DNA from 3 places in the Brenneria rubrifaciens genome. Region 3 is predicted to be linked to each of the others. Evidence: predicted binding sites of a transcription regulator. Region 3 holds the regulator's gene; each other region holds the start of a gene.
What was found. Region 3 encodes Fur, which represses iron uptake genes when iron is present. Its sites were predicted from a motif close to ATAATAATGAGAACNACTATCAA; they were not measured.

Region 1 (7,198 bases), 630 kb from region 3:
TAGTCAGTAATCCCCACACTGTAAATTCCTTCGCCTTCAGACAGCACCCACTCATGCGAAGCGGTATATTTTAATTCTGCTGGTACATCGCTCATTGCCACCTTCTCCTTAACCTTCAAAAATTAATAATGAACAATCGGTTTTCCGGCACGGACGAAACCGGGTTGGGTGACATGCACAGGCAGTTCGCGGTTGCGGATCTGGACGATGGCCTGTTTGCCAATGCCCACAGGCACACGCGCCAGCGCAATGCTCAACCCAAGGGTAGGTGAAAACGATCCGCTGGTAATGACGCCCTCCTGCATCACACCCTCACTATCAGTAAAGCGCACAGGCAATTCATTACGCAATACGCCTTTTTCAGTCATCACCAATCCAACTAATTGCTCGCCCCGAGTTTCACGCTGTTTTTCCAGTGCTTCGCGGCCGATAAACTGGCGATCCTGCGGTTGCCAGGCGATGGTCCACCCCATGTTGGCGGCAAGCGGGGACACGCCTTCATCCATATCCTGGCCGTAGAGGTTCATCCCCGCTTCCAGCCGCAGCGTATCGCGGGCGCCTAATCCACAGGGCTTGACCCCCACTGACAACAGTTGTTGCCAGAAGCTCGCCGCCTGTGCCTGCGGCAGCGCAATTTCGTAACCGGCTTCGCCAGTGTATCCCGTGGTGGCAATGAAAAAGTCACTCGCCTGAGCGCCGAAAAATGGCTTCATCGCGGCAATCTGTTCAATCCCGGCAGCATCCAGCGAATAGCAATCTTTGAGCACAGCCCGGACTTTTTCCTGTGCGGTCGGCCCCTGAACGGCAATGAGCGCCAGATCGTCACGCTCGCGAATGTCGATGGCGAACGGTTTGGCGTGCTCGGTGATCCAGGCCAGATCTTTTTCCCGCGTGGCGGAGTTCACCACCAGCCGGAAATACGTTTCCGTCAGGAAATACACGATCAGATCGTCGATCACGCCACCGGACGCATTCAACATGCCGGTATACAGCGCCTTGCCCGGTTGAGTGAGTTTGGCAACGTCATTCGCCAGCAGGTAGCGCAGAAACTCGCGCGTTCCGACGCCGTGCAAATCCACAATCGTCATGTGGGACACATCGAACATGCCGGCATCACGGCGCACGATGTGGTGTTCGTCCAACTGAGAGCCGTAATGCAGCGGCATCATCCAGCCGTGAAAATCAACCATTTTGGCGCCATCGGCCAGATGCTGCTGATACAACGGAGTCTGCTTTGCCATCTTTTCCCTCTATTCAGAGCACTGCGTTCAGGAGATCGAAACTCGTCACGCAAACGTTACCTTGCTACTGAACTTACCATCGAAGCGCCGGCTAAACCACACCCGTAAACATAAGTTAAACTATATAGAAAGCTTAAAAAGGCGATTTAAAAAACATAAAAGCACAAGAATAAAAATTCTATTTTTAAAAAAATAAAGCATAAAAATCCTATAAATTAGAGTTAATCATCAATTAATGATATTTAAACTGAATAAAATAGATAATCACACCGGTGTGGTTTTGCAATTCGGATTAGTTAAAATAATGATAAAATCATACTGAAATTAGATTATTTCACTCAAACGCCAGTCGGCTGCGCTGGTTGAGCTACTAGGGTATTTTCTCGTCAATCCGTTGCATCAAATAGGGGAAAAAAGGCTTTGAGGATAAGCGCAGCAGCGTATCCAGATCGACCACCAGCACTGAACGCTCCCTGCGGGCTGTAATCACCCCCAGCGGCAAACCAAACTTCCGGGGATTTTGCGAGAAACATCCGTACGGGGAATCCGTATCCGGGAATGGCAATGCCACATGCGATAACGAGTAAACATCCGGGGGATAATCCATGCCCAAATCGCGGGTGTTCTCCTGTTTCATTCCCGCATCAACATCAAACGCGAGGGCATGAGCGCTGTCAGGGGCCGCATTGGTGATCACCGTGGTGTCATAATGGCGCGGCGCGGGGGGAAGCCACTGGTTCACCGCGCCGTTGGCGGAATCACGCAGCAGCGGCCCAAAATTGATCGTACGATTGACATCAAACAGCACCAGTTGGCTGCCGTTGGCAGGCAGTAGATTATAAAACGCCGAAATGACCGCCCGGGTACTGACGGTAAAATCCATCACCGACTGAAACGTCAGTACCGGCGGTAGCGCCGCCAGTGCCTGACTCTGCGCCTTGCGGGTCAGTTGACGTTGCAGTTGGTGCGTGAATAGCCATGACTGACGTGCGCCGTTCACCGAAAACGAATTATATTTGAACGGGTTGAATTCGGGCAAAACCCCCAGCCACCCTGGTTTGGCAAACGCCGGGAAGATGGCGGGCAACCCCGCCAGACCAGCAAAACGCGCGTAGCGGGTGATACCAATCATCGGGGAAATCAGTATCAGTTGATCAGGTCGAATCAACGTCGCGTCGTCCAGCGAATCCAGCGCATATTTCAGGGCCAGCGCCCCGCCATTGGAAAAACCCACAATATGCAGCGGCAGGATGTTCCCGGAAGCCGAAGTGATATGGCACTGAGCTTCCCGAACCGCCAGACGCGTCGCTGCCAGCCAATCCCGCCAGTGCACATCCGTCAACGCGGCAGGCACCGTGCCGTGTGCCGGCGAACCGATCCCCACCGCCACAAAACCGCGCTGACGATAACGCTCAGCGACATGCCGCAGGCTATAAGGTGAATCGGTCATCCATGCAAAAACACCACCGCCCCTTTGGGCGCGCCGTCGGGCATCAGTTCATAAGAACGGTTCCAGTCATGCAGAAAGTTGCCGGGATAAACCGGACTACCGGAAAAATAGCGATTGATTGGCCGTTTTTCATCCGCGTCCAGCGCCTGCGTCACATTCTGGTTTACCTGCCGGAAATGGCCTTCTTCTGCCCGCAAATACGCCGTCCAGTCAGCGTTATTCAGCTATTCCACTGAAAGTTCATTGGGAATATAGGTGTGCCAGGGAACCAGTGCGGGACCACGCTGGGTATCATAAATACGAATAGCCAGCAGCGTTATCGCCACCACGACAAGAATAATGATACCCCGCCTAATCGCCCGTCAGACAGATTTGCTTGCTATATCAATTTTCCGTTTCGAGTCCCTGCGAGAGTAGACTTTTATCGCGCTCCCGCTAACACTAAGGAAAGCTTAATCATATCAACAAGGCACCGGGTGATACTGTCAGGAGAACCGACGGCGCAGGCAGGCGCTCGCGTTTTCTCATACCGTGTTCAGCGTACAACTCGGGCATTTCTCCACGCCGGGAATACGATAACGCTGGCAGCAACTGCGACGTTGAATCACCCCTCCCCGAGGGATTACCGTGCGGTATAAAGGATTCTCGCGACCGTCCAGCAGCGTACGGGAAAAGAACAGTTCGTTTTTCAAATGAATAATCTCGTCAGCGGGCAGCAGCGCCGCTATCGTTCCCAAAAACCAGTGCATCAGGTAGCCGGTATTGTTCCAGATCAGTTTAGCATTCAACACGCCAAACTCATTCAGCGTGGTAACCACCGGCGTAATACACTGGGTTAACAAAGTTTCCAGCCGTTCATGCCGGGATACCGGCGCATCGGTCATCGGCTGCGTGACGATATAAAACGCCGCGGCCCGCCCCGTATGATGAAATTCGACATAAATATTTTCCGGCGCAAAGTCCGGCGCGACGGAATGCATCAACAATGCCAACATCAATGGCGGAACCAACAACCCTAAATACCACTGCGACCAGAGCGATTGCAGCGGTTTCTCTTCCCGCGCGCTATTCGGGTGTTCCCGATATCGCTCATCACTGTAACGCCGCACCAATGCGTGAAACACCGCGGGACGCGACCACTCCGCCAGCGTTAGGCTTCCCGCAGGCGGCACCTCGCCAAATTTGATCGTATCAAGGCGATGAGGAACATGCTGATGCAACAACGCACGTAACGCAGCCGCCAGACGTGGTTCACAACGGGAAAATATCGGATGCTCAAGCGCGTTGATAACGGTGTTCGGCATAGGGGATGTTCCGCCAGAAACTCGATTAAAAAAGAAATGAGAATTATTAACAATAGTAATTATATTTACCCGCGATAACAAACCGCTGACAAGAAATTAACACTAACCTCCTGTTATAAAATAAAATATTTTTACTCTGCCCACTTCGCTCCCACAGATATCGCACCTCATTGGAGCCGTCACCCGCTTGAAAGCCCCCGCCATGACGTCATTTCATCGCCAAAAAATTGGCAACTAATATAAATTCTTATATGATATTAATTATCATTATCATATTGACAGGTAAAAAAATGCTGACCGCGATGATTACCGCATGTGGTTTGTGGAGCGTAAGTTGGTGTATAGGGAAACATCTGTCCAGCGTCTGGAGCCTGTTACTGCCTTGCGCCATCATGCCGCTTCTGACAATGCTCGATCTTAACCTGACGCATCTCAAAGTGATTATCGCCGTCGCCCTGTTGACAACGTTATTCATGCTGCTTCATCAGCGTCTGCGGCACTATCTGTTACTGCCATCGTGCGTGGTGCTGGCAAGCGGACTGGCGGCGCTGTCGGTTATGTTTAATGTCACGCTGGGTTAGGTTAAGTAGCGTGTATGAGGAAGAAATACTATCAAAGCGGGATTCAATGGCTGCAAAGAGCGGGGGCTGAAAAGGCGTGGTGCGAAGAGAGGGACTTGAACCCTCACGCCCGTTAAGGCACTAACACCTGAAGCTAGCGCGTCTACCAATTCCGCCACCTTCGCACTGGGAAACCTGTTTTATCATCGTGCAATGCGTATCACCGCCCAATCCGGGCCGCAACGTGGTGCGAAGAGAGGGACTTGAACCCTCACGTCCGTTAAGACACTAACACCTGAAGCTAGCGCGTCTACCAATTCCGCCACCTTCGCGTGGATGCTCTGCGATACGACTGATACAACGATAACGTTACTGCCATCAGGCCGCGGTTTGCAACCATGATGTCTGTGGTGAGTTTGGTGCGAAGAGAGGGACTTGAACCCTCACGCCCGTTAAGGCACTAACACCTGAAGCTAGCGCGTCTACCAATTCCGCCACCTTCGCAAGCCCGTCACACCGCGCCTGGCGATGCCACCACGGGGGCGAATTCTAGAGGTTTTACCGTTAAGGTCAATGATTATTTCCTCTGGCATGCCGGGTTTGTTGCAAAAATCGTCACCTCGCCGCGGCATGGCGGGAAAAGAGTTCATTCAGCCATTCAATGAATACCTGGATCCGCGGCGCAAGGAAGCGTCCGGGCGGGTACATCACATATAACGGCATATCCGGCGGCGGCGTGTCTGGCAATATTTCCACCAGTTCGCCGCTGTCCAGCCAGCGCAGCAGGCCATACCTCGGCGCCTGAATCAGCCCGAACCCGGCGCGGCAGGCCGCCACGTAGGCATCGGTGCCGTTCACCTCCAGCTTGCCGGGTATCATAGAGGTAATGCATTCCCCACTATGCATAAACTCCAGTGGATAGCGCTGCCCGGTGCGTAGCGAAAAATAACCCACCGCCTGATGCGCAGGCAGATCGTCCAACGACAGCGGGATACCAGACGCGGCCAGATAACGGGCTGAGGCGCAGGTTATCTGCGGTATTGAAGGTAAATGGCGGGTCGCCAGCGAATCACTCTCTGACTGCCAGGCCCGCAGTACGCAATCCACGCCTTCCCGCCGCACGTTAATTGCCGAATCGTTGGCGCTCAGCGACAGCGTAATCTGCGGATAGCGCTGGTAAAACTCGCTCAAAGCAGGGATCACCACCCCACGCGCCAGCGAGTGAGGCATATCAACCCGCACATTGCCCACCGGCTGCTGCCGATGTTGCGTGAAGAGCAGGTCCGTTTCTTCAATTTCCGACAGTAACTGGGTACAACGCTGATAATAAATCTGGCCTTCCGTGGTGATCTGCACCTGGCGGGTGGTCCTCTGCAATAAGCGCACGCCCAGACGAGCCTCAAGCTGTTTGAGGGTATGACTGACCGTGGCACGCGGTAGCGCCAGCCTTTCGGCCGCACGGCTAAAGCTTCCCAGCTCCGCAATTCGGACAAAAACGCGCATCGCCTGAATTTGATCCATCACGTCTCCATTGTTGTTGTTTTTTGAATAGTGTTGCATGAATTGGGGGCTTTATCTTTAAGCGATAAACAACCAAACTCATGTTACTCGCCATACCAACATGAGGACGACACAATGTTACAGCGTCAATTAAGTATTAATGGCCCGGCGGTTTCCGCGCTTGGGCTGGGTTGCATGGGCATGAGCGACTTTTATTTTACCGCGCAGGATGAAAAAGAGTCCGTCGCCACGCTGCATCGTGCGCTGGAACTGGGCATCACCCTGCTCGACACCGCCGACATGTACGGCCCTCACACCAATGAACTGCTGGTCGGTAAAGCCATCAAAGGCAAACGCCGGCAGGTCTTTCTTGCCACCAAGTTTGGCATCGTACGTAATTCGGCCAATCTCGATGAACGTGGCGTCTGCGGTAAGCCGGAATACATCCGCCGCGCGATTGAAGGCAGCCTGCAACGGCTGGGCGTAGAAGAGATTGACCTCTACTATCAACATCGTGTCGATCCTACTGTGCCGATTGAAGAGACGGTCGGCACGTTGGCCGATTTGGTTAAAGAAGGAAAAATCCGCTATATCGGATTAAGTGAGGCGTCCGCCGACACGCTGGAGCGCGCCCACCGGGTGCATCCGATCACCGCCCTCCAGAGTGAATACTCGCTGTGGACGCGGGATGTGGAAACCGACATTCTCCCCGCATGCGAACGTCTCGGCGTGGGTTTCGTACCTTACAGTCCGCTAGGCCGCGGTTTTCTGACCGGCGCCATCCGCAGCCCGGACGATTTGGCCGCCGATGATTTCCGCCGCAGCAATCCACGCTTCGTGGGGGAGAACTTTGCTAAAAACCTGCAACTGGTCGAAAAAGTTCATCAGTTAGCCGCACAAAAAAGCATCACCCCCTCGCAGTTGGCGCTGGCCTGGGTTCTAGCGCAGGGTAAGCACATTGTTCCTATTCCGGGAACCAAGCGACGTCGTTATCTGGAAGAGAATGTCGCCGCGCTGGATGTCACCCTGACGGCTGACGATCTGGCGGAAATTGAAGCCATTTTTCCCTTCAATGCCGCGGCAGGCGACCGCTACGGCAAAGAAGGCATGGCAACGATTAACGTTTAGACACTAATGGCGGCC
Region 2 (7,198 bases), 1.9 Mb from region 3:
TCCTGCATGTAGCGGTTTTACCGCTGAACCAAACTGAGCGCGTAAACCTGCCGCCTGTGTAGCCGCCAGACCGAGGATATTTTTTGTCTGTTCAACAGATGTCTCTAGCAGACGTGCCGCCGCCGCCGCCGCCGCAACAGCGCCCAACGTGGCGGTGTTGTGGTAGCCCAGACTGTAATGGCGAGGCCCGCAGGCCAGACCGATTCTGCCGGCGACTTCGACGCCGATGACATAGGCAGTCAAAAAGGTATCTTCGGTGATTTGCGGATTTTCCGCTGCCAGCGCAAACAGCGCTGGCAGGATCACCGTGCTGGGGTGACCGCGAAACGCCGGGTGATAATCATCAAAGTCCAGCGCATGGCCAACATAACCCAGAATCAAGCTATTCGTCAGGCTGTCCGTACCATTGAAAACCTGTTTCAGCGGCGGCAAACCGCTATCGGCGATGGCGCCCTGGGTAATGGGCAGGGCCGTGGCGACAAAATCGGTTACCCCGAGGCGCGCGGCATCTATCGCCGCCTTGCTAGGTGAACTGTGTGAAATAAACTGGGCAAGGGGGGGGGTCAAGTCAGTCTGGTTAGTCATAAGCGGCAGTAAATCGGCAACAAGGATGTCTTAATCTACTGTGCTCTATTGACAAGGGATTAATAACTAAATGGAATGAATTATTTCTTTTAGTTATAAAACCTTCTAAATCAGGTTCAGAAACGACCTTTTAACTGTCCCGGTGTAATACCAAATGCGCGCCGCAGGGCGGTGGCAAAGTTGGCCGGGCTGTTATATCCCGCAATACTCGCCGCCTGCGCGATACCGACGCCGTCTTTTTTCAAAGCTAGCATGGCGCGCTGTAAACGGCAGTTACGCAGGTATTCAAATACCGTCATGTTGAATGTCTGACGAAAATGACGTTGCAGCGTGCTTTCACTCATATTGAAACTTTTGGCAATCTCGCGCATTGAAAGCTGGTCGGCCGTTCCGCTTTCCAGCATGTCTCTGACCTGCTGAATACGGTGGAATCCCCGCAGCGTAACGCCATTGGTTTTTTCCTGTACCGCGCTGGCCGTCAGGGAGGTGAAGGCTTCAATAATCAGACTCATGCACTGGGTTTCAAGATAAAGACGCTGGAGCGGTGTTTTACAGGGTTCCGAGTTCAAGATTTGCATAGCAATCGCCAGCGCCTGGCGGGAGGGCGTCCACAGGTGGGTGGCGAGGTGTGTCTGGGTAAAGTCATAGATTGTCCGCCAGTCACTGACGCTATCCAGCAGGTTACCGTATAGCCATTCGCGGCTGAAGGTCAGTGAAATAGTGCGCTCATATTCATCACGCTTACCAACGCGCGTAAAAAAGGTAGGTTCGGTCAGCATGACCAGTGAGGCGGGCTGATGTTCCCCCAGATGGAAGTGTTGTTCACCAAATGTCACATGCGCCGTGCCATTCACCACGATGGCGAGTTTTATCGCACCATTAAGCATGCCCTGAGTTTTCATATTATGCAGGTTGATAACGTCGGCGGTATGTAACGTCACATGCTGATTCAACGCAATAACGCTGAAACTGCCAAAGAGTACGGGCTTATCATCCCCCCATTTGGGACCGAGCAGACGATAGTCATTCGTTAGCAGGCTGGATTGCTCAACAATGTGATTTTTATAGATGGATTTCGACGATGGAATATCATGTAGCATGATTCTCCCCTTGTGGTGTCTGGTTATTCCCCGCCATTTTGATGTTTTGGCAAAACAATTTGCTGTTAGTGCAAACCTCATCCCGAATCACAAATGTAACAATGACTGCGCCAAAATGGTAATGCAAATACTTCTCAATAGCATTTTTCGTTGAGGAGTCGCGCTGAGTTGATCATGTGCATTCTCCATTTTCGGCAAAGCGGAGAAGAGGGGCTAATGATTATAACGATTCGCGGTTGGCGCTAATGCGCCCTGAGATCAACACGTGATGCTTTCCTTCCCGTTTTCTCCCTGTCGCTATCGAGCACTTTTTTCTGGTTGCCGTTAGGTGTGGCGGTGTCCGTGACGGCGACGGGAACGTTTATTCACAAGACTTATCGATCTATTACAGGGCAGGATGATTTTGATGAAATTACCATCACAACGCCGTTATCTGGCGATGCTCATTGGCGCTAGCTGTGGGATGACCTCTTTTTTGACCGTTGCTCAAACGGTGACGGCAACATCTGATGAACCTGCCGCACAGGTTCATCATCAGGCCGAAAATCGTAAGGCATCAGATGATACGATAGTGATTACCGCAGCCGAGCAGACCCGGCAGGCTCCGGGGGTGTCGGTGATTACCGCGGAAGATATCAGTAAACGTCCCCCAGCTAACGATCTGTCAGAGCTGATTCGTACCATGCCGGGGGTGAACCTCTCTGGCAACTCAAACAGCGGCTCCCGTGGAAATAACCGCCAGATCGATCTGCGTGGTATGGGGCCGGAAAATACCCTGATTCTGGTGGACGGTAAACCTGTCTCCAGCCGCAATGCGGTGCGCTATGGCTGGCGCGGCGAACGCGACACCCGCGGCGACACCAACTGGGTGCCGGCCGATATGGTGGAGCGGATCGAAGTGCTGCGCGGCCCGGCGGCAGCGCGTTATGGCAACGGCGCGGCGGGCGGGGTGGTTAACATTATTACCAAACAGCCAACCCAGGAACTGCACGGCACCTGGAATACCTATATGAATATGCCGGAGCATAAGTCTGAAGGGGCGACGAAACGTACCGATTTCAGCCTGATGGGGGGGCTGACCGATAATCTGAGTTTCCGTTTGTTCGGTAATATCAATAAAACGCAGGCCGATGCCTGGGATATCAATGACGGTCATCAATTGAATTCCAGCGCAACGACGGTTCCCGCAGGTAGGGAGGGGGTGCGCAACAAGGATATCAACGGTCTGCTGCACTGGGCGTTTATGCCGCATCAGACGCTGGAAATTGAAGCGGGCGTCAGCCGTCAAGGTAATATTTACGCTGGGGACACTGAAAACAATAACAGTAATGCCATGTCGCTGGATAAATATGGTCTGGATACCAACCGCATGTACCGGCAGAACTTTACCGTCGCACATCGTGGCTATTGGGACAGCGGCGTCAGCGCGCGTTCTTACGTCCAGTATGAAAACACCCACAATACCCGCATTTTTGAGGCGTTGTCCGGTGGGCCAGCAGGCCGTCCGACGGGAGATGAGTACACCACGATTAAGCTGGACGCTTATACGGCTCATAGCGAGGTGAATATTCCGTTTGAGACGCTGTTTAACCAGACGGCCACCGTGGGGGCGGAGTGGGTCGAACAGAAGATGAATGATCCGGCGTCCAATACGCAAACGACCGCTGAGGGCGGCAGCATCGGCACGATCGGCGATACTAAACGCAGTGACAAGATTTCGGCCCGCATCGCATCCGTCTTCGTAGAAGATAATATCGAAATGACCGATAGCACGATGCTGACGCCGGCGTTACGTTACGATCATCACAGTATCGTCGGCAACAACTGGAGCCCGTCGCTGAATCTTTCCCAGGCCCTGGGCGAAGATTTCACCTTAAAAATGGGGGTTGCCCGGGCGTATAAAGCTCCGAATCTCTATCAGTTGAATCCCAACTATCTGTTGTATAGCCGTGGCAATGGGTGTTATGGCGGCGGTTCCTGCTACTTGATGGGGAATGACGATCTGAAAGCGGAAACCAGTATCAATAAGGAAATTGGCGTTGAATTTCACCGCAACGGCTATCAGGCGGGCGTGACCTATTTCCATAATGATTATCGCAATAAGATTGAGTCGGGTGTCAATTCGATAGGGAATGCGGTCGGTGGAACCGGAAGTTATGCCGACTCTAATATCTATCAGTGGGAAAATGTGCCCAAGGCGCTGGTGGAAGGGCTGGAAGGTACGCTGAAAATCCCTGTGACGGAAGATATCACCTGGAACAATAATTTAACCTGGATGCTGCGTTCGGAAAATAAAACCACCGGCGACCGGTTGTCGGTCACGCCGGAATTCACCCTGAATTCCGCTGTGGGTTGGCAGGCAACCCACAGCGTTTCCTTCCTGGCCGACATGACCTGGTACGGGCGTCAGAAGCCGAAAAAATACAATTATCAGGGAACCCCCACGACAGGCAATGATCGGCATGAAGTCCCCCCCTATGCCGTCTTTGGCCTGAGCGGGACTTATGACGTCAACAAGTATGCCAGTGTAACGGCCGGGGTGGATAACCTGTTCGATAAGCGTCAGTTCCGCGCCGGCAATGCGCAAAGCCTTAATAACAATGGCGCGGGCGCGGGCGCCGCCACCTACAACGAGCCGGGCAGAACCTTTTTTGTTAGTCTGAATACCCGCTTTTAAGCGGCCATGTTCAGCCGGAGCGCCGCGCGTTGGTGACGGCTGGAAATGAGACATGATCAGGGGGATCGCGTTATGGTTTCCGGTGCGGGGCGTTTACTCCAGCGGATTTTTTGGGCGCTCATCCCTGTCGGGCCAACGTTGAACGTTGTCAAAAAAACGCGCCCGGCGTTTTTTTGACTTACCCCCTCCATGGGGTTCGTCCTGCGGACCGTTGCTGCGCAACGTTGGAAAACGCGCCCGGCGTTTTTTTGTTTGGCAGGTAACGTCGATGAGTAAGGGAGGAGGTGTGTACCCGCTACAGAATACGCGTGATGAGTGGTTTGACTCGGCCGATTGCGGCCGCTACCGCCTGCTGTCTTTTTGTCCTGATATTGCGCCGCCGCCGCAGGGGTGGCCGATTATTTATCTGTTAGACGGCGAACGTTATTTCCCGGTCGCGGTGTCATTGCTGGGGGCGTTAGGGAATCCGCGTTGCGGCATGGGGCAGGGTATTATTGTGGCGATTGATTACGATGGCCCGACCCGGCGTGAGCGGGACTACCGTCCTGCCGTGGAGCGCATCGTGCCGGAAGCGGACCCGCAAGGCGGGTATTATCCGTCCGGTATGGCAGGGAACGCGACCGGATTTCGTCGTTTTATTCAGGACGAACTAAAGCCGTTTATTGCACGGATATATTCGGTTGACCCTCAGCGTGACGCGTTATTTGGTCATTCTTATGGCGGTCTGTTTACTGTCGATACACTGTTGACTTCGCCGAACGGTTTTCAGCATTTTTATGCCGCCAGCCCGTCGGTCTGGTGGAATGGGGGCTACCTTATTCAGCAAGCCGAATTTTTTCCGGCAAACGCTGTGCCGCAAACGATTTCACCAGTCAATCTGGCGCTGTCGGTGGGAGAGTATGAACAGTCTCTGGCCCCCTGGGAATTGAATTTACCCGGCGTACAGCGTCTCGCGCTGCGCCAGCATCGTCTTCAACGGCGAATGGTCGACGGGATCAGGGAACTGGCGTGGGCGTTGCGGAAAGGTTCGCCGAATTTATGTGTTACGCTGGATATTTATCCTGAACAGTCGCATCAATCGGCTCCGTTATTTGCTTTGCAACACGCGTTGCGCGACCATTTCCGGCAGGCGCCTGCCGGAAATGGTCTATAAGATCTCAGAAAAAGTTTTTGATATCCCGTTTACGATACGCTGAGTAGAGCGTCTGGAGGTATTGATGGCTGAAAACGATAAACTATCGGGCAACGCATTGTCGGCATGTGATGCGGTCGGTCGTGATAACGGCTTGTGGGATGATAACTTCTGGAACCAGCGCTATGCCACGGGAGATTATGTTTATGGCACGGCGCCTAATGCGTTTCTGGTTTCACAAGCGCATCGGTTTCGTCCTGGAATGCGCGTATTGGCTGTGGCTGATGGTGAAGGACGTAACGGTGTCTGGCTGGCTGAACAAGGATTGGATGTTGTGTCGGTAGACGTTTCTCCCGTAGGACAACAAAAGGCCAAAGCGCTGGCGGCAGCGCGCAGCGTAAATCTGATCACGGTATGTGCCGATCTGGGCGAATGGGATTGGCGGAACGCCCGTTTTGATGCGGTTGTCGGCATCTTTATCCAGTTCGCTGGTCCGGCGCTACGCCGGAAAATTTTCTCTGGAATGTGCGCGGCGTTGAATCCAGGCGGGTTAGTGATATTGCATGGCTATAGGGAGGAACAACTGGGTTACGCGACCGGCGGCCCTTCCGCCATTGAACATCTTTACAGCGAATCGTTGCTACAGAATGCGTTTGGCGAGTTGGACATTCTTCATTTACGTTCTTATGACGCCGTGCTGGATGAAGGGCAGCGTCATTGCGGCCCGTCGGCCTTAATTGATTTGGTGGCGCGGAAACGGTAATGAGCGCGGCTCGGTGAATGCGATGGTGACGAAAAGCGCACCACCGCCTCAAGGATTTTCAATACTCAGGATGTCGTTCCGAGCATCGATAATCGCGGAATAGGCTGCGTGGGCGTATTGCTCTCTTCCTGACGCTCGTCCTGATCCAGGTGGAATATTGCCGCCGCCTGGGTGAGTTGATGAGCCTGCTCTTCGAGCGATGCGGCGGCGGCGGCGGATTGTTCCACCAGTGCGGCATTCTGCTGTGTGACGCTGTCCATCTCCGTAACCGCCTGGCTGACCTGATTGATTCCCTGTGCCTGTTCGTCGGAAGCTGATGCAATCTCCGCCATCAGGTCGTTCACCTGCTGAATAGAGGTAATCACGCTGTCCATCACCTCGCCGGTTCGCACCACTTGTTTAGAGCCGGCGTCGACACGGTCAACGGATTCGGCAATCAGACCCTCGATTTCTTTCGCGGCCTGAGCGCTTTTTTGCGCCAGGTTACGCACTTCACCCGCGACAACGGCGAAACCCCGTCCTTGTTCTCCGGCACGCGCCGCTTCCACGGCGGCGTTTAGCGCCAGAATATTGGTCTGGAAGGCAATGCTATTGATCATGCTCGTGATTTCGGTGATTTTGTGCGAGCTGGTGGCGATACTCTGCATCATGACACCCAGTTCGCGCTCCATTTCCCAGCCTTGTTTGGCGACTGTGGCGGCATTCTCCGCCAGTCTCGTGGCCTGATGCACATTATCGGCGTTATGTTTTACCGTGATACCCAACTCTTCCATGCTGGCGGCCGTTTGTTGCAACGCCGAGGCCTGCTGTTCCGTGCGGGAGGAGAGATCGTTATTACCGGCGCTGATCTCCGCGGTTCCCTGATAAATGGAATGGGCGCTGTCACGGATGGTGGAGACTGTTGATTTCAGGCTTTCCTGCATTTCTTTTAGATAAGGGAT
Region 3 (7,198 bases):
ATCGATTTACGCAATCACGGTCTGTCGCCACGTTCGCCACAGATGACCTACCCGGCCATGGCGCAGGATGTTTCGACGCTAATGGATGAATTAAACATAGAACGGGCTGCCGTTATCGGCCATTCCATGGGCGGAAAAGTCGCCATGTCGCTCACGGCGCTGATCCCTGAGCGATTGGAAAAACTGGTGGTGATTGATATCGCGCCGGTGGGCTATCAGGTACGCAGGCACGATGCGATTTTCTCCGCGCTCAGCGCGGTCACCGAGGCGGGGATCACCTCACGTTCAGACGCCGCCGGATTGATGCGCCAGTTCATTAAAGAAGAAGGCGTGATTCAGTTTCTGCTGAAATCTTTCCATCAAGGCGAATGGCGTTTTAATGTGCCGGTATTGCGGGAACAGTATGAAAATATCGTCGGTTGGCAGGCCATCCCCGCGTGGCAGGGACCCATTCTGTTTATTCGTGGTGAAAACTCGCCGTATCTGGACGATATCCACCGTGATGCCTTGTTGAGCCAGTTCCCGGCCGCCCGCGCTCATGTGATCGGCGGCGCTGGTCACTGGGTTCATTCAGAGAAACCGAATGCTGTTTTGCGGGCCATTCATCGTTTTCTGGATGCCGGTTAACCAGGCTCGCAAACGGCCTAAGTTATCCGTTGTCGCCGTCAGTACCGCTAGGGTATGATGGCGCCCGCAGTAGAGGGATGGCTGATAAGCCACAAGCATTGTAACCACATCATCAAAATGCACGCGTTATATATCCGTAGATTTCATCATGCAGGCAAGCCGGTTCAACTGCCTGATGAGAGGTAAAGGAAATAAGGATGTGCGCGTTTTGGTCCGAATACCTTGCACTATCACTACTTATGGCAAAAGAACAAACGGATCGCACCACGCTGGATCTGTTCGCAGATGAGCGCCGCCCAGGTCGCCCGAAAACCAACCCGCTTTCACGTGATGAACAGCTAAGAATCAACAAGCGCAACCAACTGCGGCGCGATAAAGTTCGCGGGTTGCGGCGTATTGAATTAAAAATCAATAGCGAGGCGGTGGATATACTAAATAGCCTGGCAGAACAACAGAATATCAGCCGTAGCGAACTGATTGAGCAAATACTGCTGGCTCAGTTGGCCGGACAAACCTCTCAAGATAGCGATGTCTAAGGTTTGTGTGGCGTCATCCCTGACACCGATAAAGATCAGGATCAGAATTTTTCCCAATTATCCTTGCCAGGCGGCAGCGCTTTCCTGGCAGGCGCAGCAGCGACGGCCCGGGGCGCCTGCGCTGATTTTGCCGCGACCTGCGGTTGTGAATGCTGCTCGGACAACTGGAATAAAGAAACCGTCTGGTTGAGCAACGCAGCCTGCTCCTCAAGCGACCGTGCGGCAGCCGAAGCCTGTTCCACCAACGCCGCATTCTGCTGAGTAACGCTATCCATCTCCGCGACGGCCTGACCAACCTGCGCAATCCCTTTGCTCTGTTCTTCCGAAGCGGAGGCGATTTCGCCCATGATATCCGTTACGTTTGTAACCGCCCGCACGATTTCATTCATGGTGCTACCGGCATCTTCAACCAGATTTGAGCCGGTATCCACACAGCGTACCGATTCGGCGATCAACCCTTCAATTTCTTTCGCGGCTTGCGCGCTGCGTTGCGCCAGGCTACGAACCTCCCCTGCGACCACGGCGAAGCCACGACCTTGCTCACCGGCCCGTGCCGCCTCTACCGCGGCGTTAAGCGCCAGAATGTTGGTCTGGAAGGCAATACCGTTAATCACGGTGGTGATTTCTGCAATCTTTCTTGAACTGCCAGAGATTTCCGCCATGGTTTTCACCACATTTTCAACGATACCACCGCCTTTCTTCGCAGTTGTGGAAGCTTGCAGCGCCAACTGGCTGGCATGACTGGCGTTTTCCGCGTTCTGCTTCACCGTTGCCGTCAATTGTTCCATGCTGGCCGCGGTTTCTTCCAGTGCGGAAGCCTGTTGTTCCGTGCGTGATGACAAATCATTATTGCCAGCGGCAATTTCCGACGCCCCCTGATAAATAGAATCCGTACTGCCTCGGATAATGCTGACAGTATTTGCTAAACTGGCTTGCATTTCGCGCAGTAGCGGGAACAATCTGCCAACGCAATTACGGCTAAAATCAACAATCGGTTTACCCAGTTGGCCCGAGGCAATCACGCCGAAATGATCGCGCAGAACATTCAAAGGACGCACCAGACAGACCACCAGATAACGGTCAGTCAGAAACAGTAGCACCAGACCGATGATCAACCCCGCCAGCAAAATAACCTGGCCGATGAAGGTGATTTCCTCAAAACGAACACCTGCGGCAGCAAACTTTTCTGAGCCGGCTTTATTAAAGGCGCTCAGCGATGCCCCAAACTTACGGCTTAATGGCGGTACACCATCTCTGGCCAGATTTTGATAATCATCCAGCATATTTCCAGCAGCTTTTTGATACAACGGTTCAATGCCCTGAACAATCAGGTCATTCCAGTCGCGGCTGACCGCCTGGACCAGTTCATCATCCAGTCCTGCATGGTCGATGGTATTGAATGTCGCCAAATCCGATTTCAACGTGTTAAGGGCCGCCAATGCCGAAGCCTGCTCCTGCTCCGCCGTCGTATTGTCGCCGCTGCGCCGGGCATCAACGGATCGGGCCAAACGCGTTACCATACGGAAATATTGATCATTCCCCTGATTCACAAAGTTCATGTTCTGCACCAGCAGAGTGCTGGTCTTGGATGTCGTTGTCATCTCTTTAAAAGAGAACATGGTATATATCGACACGCCTCCCCACAGCACGCAAAAGGTGCCCAGCACCCACAGCATTGCCGTTCTAATGGTAATGTTCTTTATAGAACTCATAGCTCACTCCAACTCTAGGCGGTAAAATATAATAAGGATGGTTTTTATCGTTGTTCGACATACAGAGTCTGGAAAATTCATACTACGAAATATGCCTTTTCTCTCCGGCACCCGAATTTCACGATATTAAACCCAACAGGATCACGCTATTAATCGACAAAATTCAGAGAATATTTATAGCTGGATATATCTTTTCGACGACTGTTTTTCCATTCCGTGAACAATCTCATAGTTTTATATGAATTAAGCTATTTATCTGATTGAGTTATACCAAAAACCGTTTACTGACCATCAACATTTAAGTGCCCGCTTCGTTCAAGAGTAGTGAAAACCGCGCCGCGGGGTAACCGGGCATCCCGCCTTGTACCGGAACGTCCTACGCGTTCTCACTATTCTGGAGAATTCGATATTTTACCGTGAGTTTTCTCCAAGAATTGAGTATGTTAATACGCTGGCAATACGATATTTATTGTAACACTTAATTACCCTACTAATTATTTCTTGCCAAAACCGACACTAACGAAATTTCTTAAAATTTATCAGCTTTTTAATTTATCTGCTAAGTGAGTTAGCATTATAAAGAGTAAAACAATGCAGCTTCATTACATTTGACACACTTTCACATAAACAAAAGTTCATTTTTAAAAGGGCTACCAATTTGAATGTTTCTTTTCCGCAAAATATAAGGGAATGGAGGATATCAAGATATGGCCAGGAAGAGCGTGACATGACCAAATGAAATCGGTATCACTTCTTCAGAACTCAGCCATTCTTTCATTGATTCCATCAAGAGCATCCGTTCCTGCGGTTATGAATGATGACAAAGCAAAATACATTGTCCAATTGAGTTATCCTTACCGATACGAGTTTCTCATGCAGGTAGTGTCTGTTATCATGAGCCGATAAGTCGATGAGGTATGGCATCATATCATTAAGAATCAAGAGGTTATCTAATTCATGGCACTGATAGGAATTTTCTTTGGCAGTGATACTGGCAATACGGAAAACATTGCCAAGACGATCCAACAGCAACTGGGCGCCGGTGTTGCTGAAGTTCATGACATCGCCAAAAGCAGTAAAGAAGACCTTGAGGCTTTCGATATTCTACTCCTGGGTATCCCCACCTGGTACTACGGTGAAGCCCAATGCGACTGGGATGACTTTTTCCCCACGCTGGAGGAGATCGATTTCACGGGCAAACTGGTTGCCCTGTTTGGCTGTGGCGATCAGGAAGATTATGCGGAATATTTCTGCGATGCCATGGGGACTATCCGCGATATTATTGAGCCGCGCGGAGCAACCATTGTCGGCCACTGGCCAACAGAAGGGTACTACTTTGAAGCCTCCAAAGGCTTGGCTGATGATGACCATTTCATCGGCTTGGCTATCGACGAAGATCGTCAACCTGAGTTGACCAACGATCGCGTCTCTGCCTGGGTAAAACAGATCAGTGAAGAGCTGAGTCTGAAAGATCTGGTCAGTTAATGAGGCTTTTGGCTCTGATACCCTGATCAGAGCCAAATTGATAGGAAAAACCTTTTATAATGATTGACACATTTTTTTAACTTCCCTTCATTAACCTGTACAATATACCCATCGGTTTTGTACGTGTATAAATATTTCCCCATTTATCAACAATACATTGCGTTGAATGTCTATAGTATAGATAGGGATAATATTGTTAACATTCCATTGTTTTCATTTTGAATGCACGGTTCTATAATGAGGCACTATTCTATCTTTTGAGCTCTATCTTTTGAGCCGACCGATGTCATAGGCTAGATGCTAGATAGCCTCCATTGATAAGTAAGCAACAGGACTAAATCCGCATGACTGACAATAATTCCGCATTAAAGAAGGCCGGCCTGAAAGTGACTCTTCCAAGACTGAAAATTTTGGAAGTACTACAGGACCCTGAGTGCCACCACGTCAGTGCGGAAGATTTATATAAAAAACTGATTGATATGGGCGAAGAGATTGGTCTGGCGACTGTCTACCGTGTACTGAATCAGTTTGATGACGCAGGCATTGTAACCCGACATAACTTTGAAGGTGGCAAGTCAGTTTTTGAACTGACCCAACAACATCATCATGACCATCTGATTTGCCTGGATTGCGGCAGAGTCATTGAATTTCGTGATGAATACATTGAAGGGCGCCAGCGCGAAATCGCTGAAAGACACAGCATCAAGCTGACTAACCATAGTCTGTATCTATATGGGCATTGCAGTAACGGGGATTGCCGTGAAAACGAAACCCTGCACGACGCAAAAAGATAAATCTACCGCATATAATAAAACCGCCGCGGCGGTTTTATTTTTTACCTCATCTGACCAATCTACCCGGCGTTAGCCAACCCAAGTATCCCGCAAGCCTACCGTACGGTTGAACACCAGATGCCCAGCACGAGAGTAAACGCGATCTGCGCAGAAATAACCTTCTCGTTCAAACTGATAGGCTTTTTCGGCTTCAGCCTGCGCCAGACTTGCTTCAACAAAACCGTGAACGACTTTCAGTGAATCCGGGTTAATGGTGGACAGAAAATCATCCGCCGCTGCCGGGTTCGCGACGCTGAACAGACGATCGTACAGGCGAAATTCCGCTGGCAGCGCGTGTGCGGCCGACACCCAGTGAATAACCCCTTTCACTTTGCGACCATCTGACGGATCTTTGCTTAGCGTTTCAGGATCGTAACGGCAATAAATGGCCGTGATCGTGCCCTGCTCGTCTTTCTCAATATGATCGGCCCTGACCACGTAAGCGTTACGCAGACGAACTTCTTTGCCCAGCACCAGACGCTTGTACTGCTTGTTGGCTTCTTCACGAAAGTCAGCGCGATCAATATAAACCTCACGGCTGAACGCCACCTGGCGCGTGCCCATCTCCGGTTTGTTCGGATGATTCGGCATGATGACCCACTCTTCATGGTCTGAAGGCACATTTTCGATAATCAGTTTCACCGGTTCCAGAACTGCCATAGCACGCGGTGCATTTTCGTTCAGGTCGTCACGGATACAGGATTCCAGCGCCACCATTTCGACAATGTTGTCCTGCTTGGTGACGCCAATACGCGCACAAAACTCGCGGATAGACGCGGCGCTATAGCCGCGACGACGTAAACCGGAAATGGTCGGCATTCGCGGATCATCCCATCCCTCGACAATCTTTTCCTCGACCAGTTGATTGAGCTTACGCTTAGACATGATGGCATATTCAAGATTCAGACGAGAAAACTCATACTGACGCGGATGGCAGGGAACGGTGATGTTGTCCAGAACCCAGTCATACAAACGGCGGTTATCCTGAAACTCCAACGTACACAAGGAGTGGGTCACCCCCTCCAGCGCATCGGAAATGCAGTGGGTAAAGTCATACATCGGGTAGATGCACCACTTATTACCGGTCTGGTGATGCTCAGCAAACTTGATACGGTAGAGAACCGGATCGCGCATCACGATAAACGACGATGCCATATCAATTTTAGCGCGCAGACAGGCGGTTCCTTCGGCAAAACCCCCGTTACGCATTTTTTCAAACAGCTCCAGGTTCTCCTGTACGGTACGGTCACGATAAGGGCTATTTTTACCCGGCGACGTCAGCGATCCACGGTATTCACGAATCTGCTCCGGCGTCAGTTCATCAACATACGCCAACCCTTTGCTGATCAACTCAACCGCATACAGATGCAGTTGATCGAAATAATCGGAAGAATAGCGAACATCACCGCTCCATGAAAAACCCAACCATGTTACGTCACGTTTGATTGACTCGACGTATTCAATATCTTCTTTTACCGGGTTGGTATCGTCAAAACGCAGATTACACTGCCCCTGGTAGTCACGGGCAATACCAAAGTTCAGGCAGATAGACTTCGCATGCCCGATATGCAGATAACCATTAGGCTCCGGTGGAAAGCGCGTCTGAATGCGATCGTGCTTACCGGATGCCAAATCTTCATCAATAATCTGGCGAATAAAGTTAGTTGGGCGGGCTTCAGCCTCACTCATTCTCGATTCCTCAATGCTAAAACGACCTATAACCGTTAATGATCCAACAAGCTACGCCTGGAAACAACCGTTAGTTTCATTAAATTATCAATGATGAAAAAAAAGGGTGAGACAGTGATCTCACCCCGCATATTTAACCGATATGACGCTACTGAATATAACGGACCGCCATTCACATGGCGCCAAATGGCGTCACTCTTGACTGATTTTCTTCAGCGCGGAAGCGATGGATTCTGCCTGCGTCCCCACCACAATCTGGACGCTCTGCTTATTGAGACGGACAACGCCCGCCGCGCCGAGCCGTTTGACCTGAGCT

Region 1: the regulator Fur is predicted to act here: its motif matches at 4,247-4,269, upstream of fhuF (siderophore-iron reductase FhuF).
Region 2: the regulator Fur is predicted to act here: its motif matches at 1,807-1,829, upstream of EH207_RS14000 (TonB-dependent siderophore receptor).

The regions. Positions count from the first base shown of each region.
Region 1 covers NZ_CP034035.1:524,517-531,714, reverse strand. The annotation lists gene gcvH (glycine cleavage system protein GcvH) at 1-95, opposite strand, end outside; gene gcvT (glycine cleavage system aminomethyltransferase GcvT) at 123-1,241, opposite strand; partial or broken gene EH207_RS02570 (alpha/beta hydrolase) at 1,612-2,915, opposite strand; gene fhuF (siderophore-iron reductase FhuF) at 3,216-3,995, opposite strand; gene EH207_RS02560 (DUF1435 domain-containing protein) at 4,286-4,576, shown strand; tRNA gene EH207_RS02555 (tRNA-Leu) at 4,654-4,740, opposite strand; tRNA gene EH207_RS02550 (tRNA-Leu) at 4,801-4,887, opposite strand; tRNA gene EH207_RS02545 (tRNA-Leu) at 4,973-5,059, opposite strand; gene EH207_RS02540 (LysR family transcriptional regulator) at 5,171-6,076, opposite strand; gene EH207_RS02535 (aldo/keto reductase) at 6,191-7,183, shown strand; gene rsmC (16S rRNA (guanine(1207)-N(2))-methyltransferase RsmC) at 7,187-7,198, opposite strand, start outside.
Region 2 covers NZ_CP034035.1:3,082,778-3,089,975, reverse strand. The annotation lists gene EH207_RS14010 (MmgE/PrpD family protein) at 1-585, opposite strand, end outside; gene EH207_RS14005 (helix-turn-helix transcriptional regulator) at 702-1,685, opposite strand; gene EH207_RS14000 (TonB-dependent siderophore receptor) at 2,092-4,362, shown strand; gene EH207_RS13995 (alpha/beta hydrolase) at 4,631-5,515, shown strand; gene EH207_RS13990 (SAM-dependent methyltransferase) at 5,580-6,257, shown strand; gene EH207_RS13985 (methyl-accepting chemotaxis protein) at 6,323-7,198, opposite strand, start outside.
Region 3 covers NZ_CP034035.1:1,156,818-1,164,015, reverse strand. The annotation lists gene ybfF (esterase) at 1-627, shown strand, start outside; gene ybfE (LexA regulated protein) at 867-1,163, shown strand; gene EH207_RS05445 (methyl-accepting chemotaxis protein) at 1,205-2,875, opposite strand; gene fldA (flavodoxin FldA) at 3,833-4,360, shown strand; gene fur (ferric iron uptake transcriptional regulator) at 4,705-5,154, shown strand; gene glnS (glutamine--tRNA ligase) at 5,224-6,882, opposite strand; gene nagE (N-acetylglucosamine-specific PTS transporter subunit IIBC) at 7,075-7,198, opposite strand, start outside.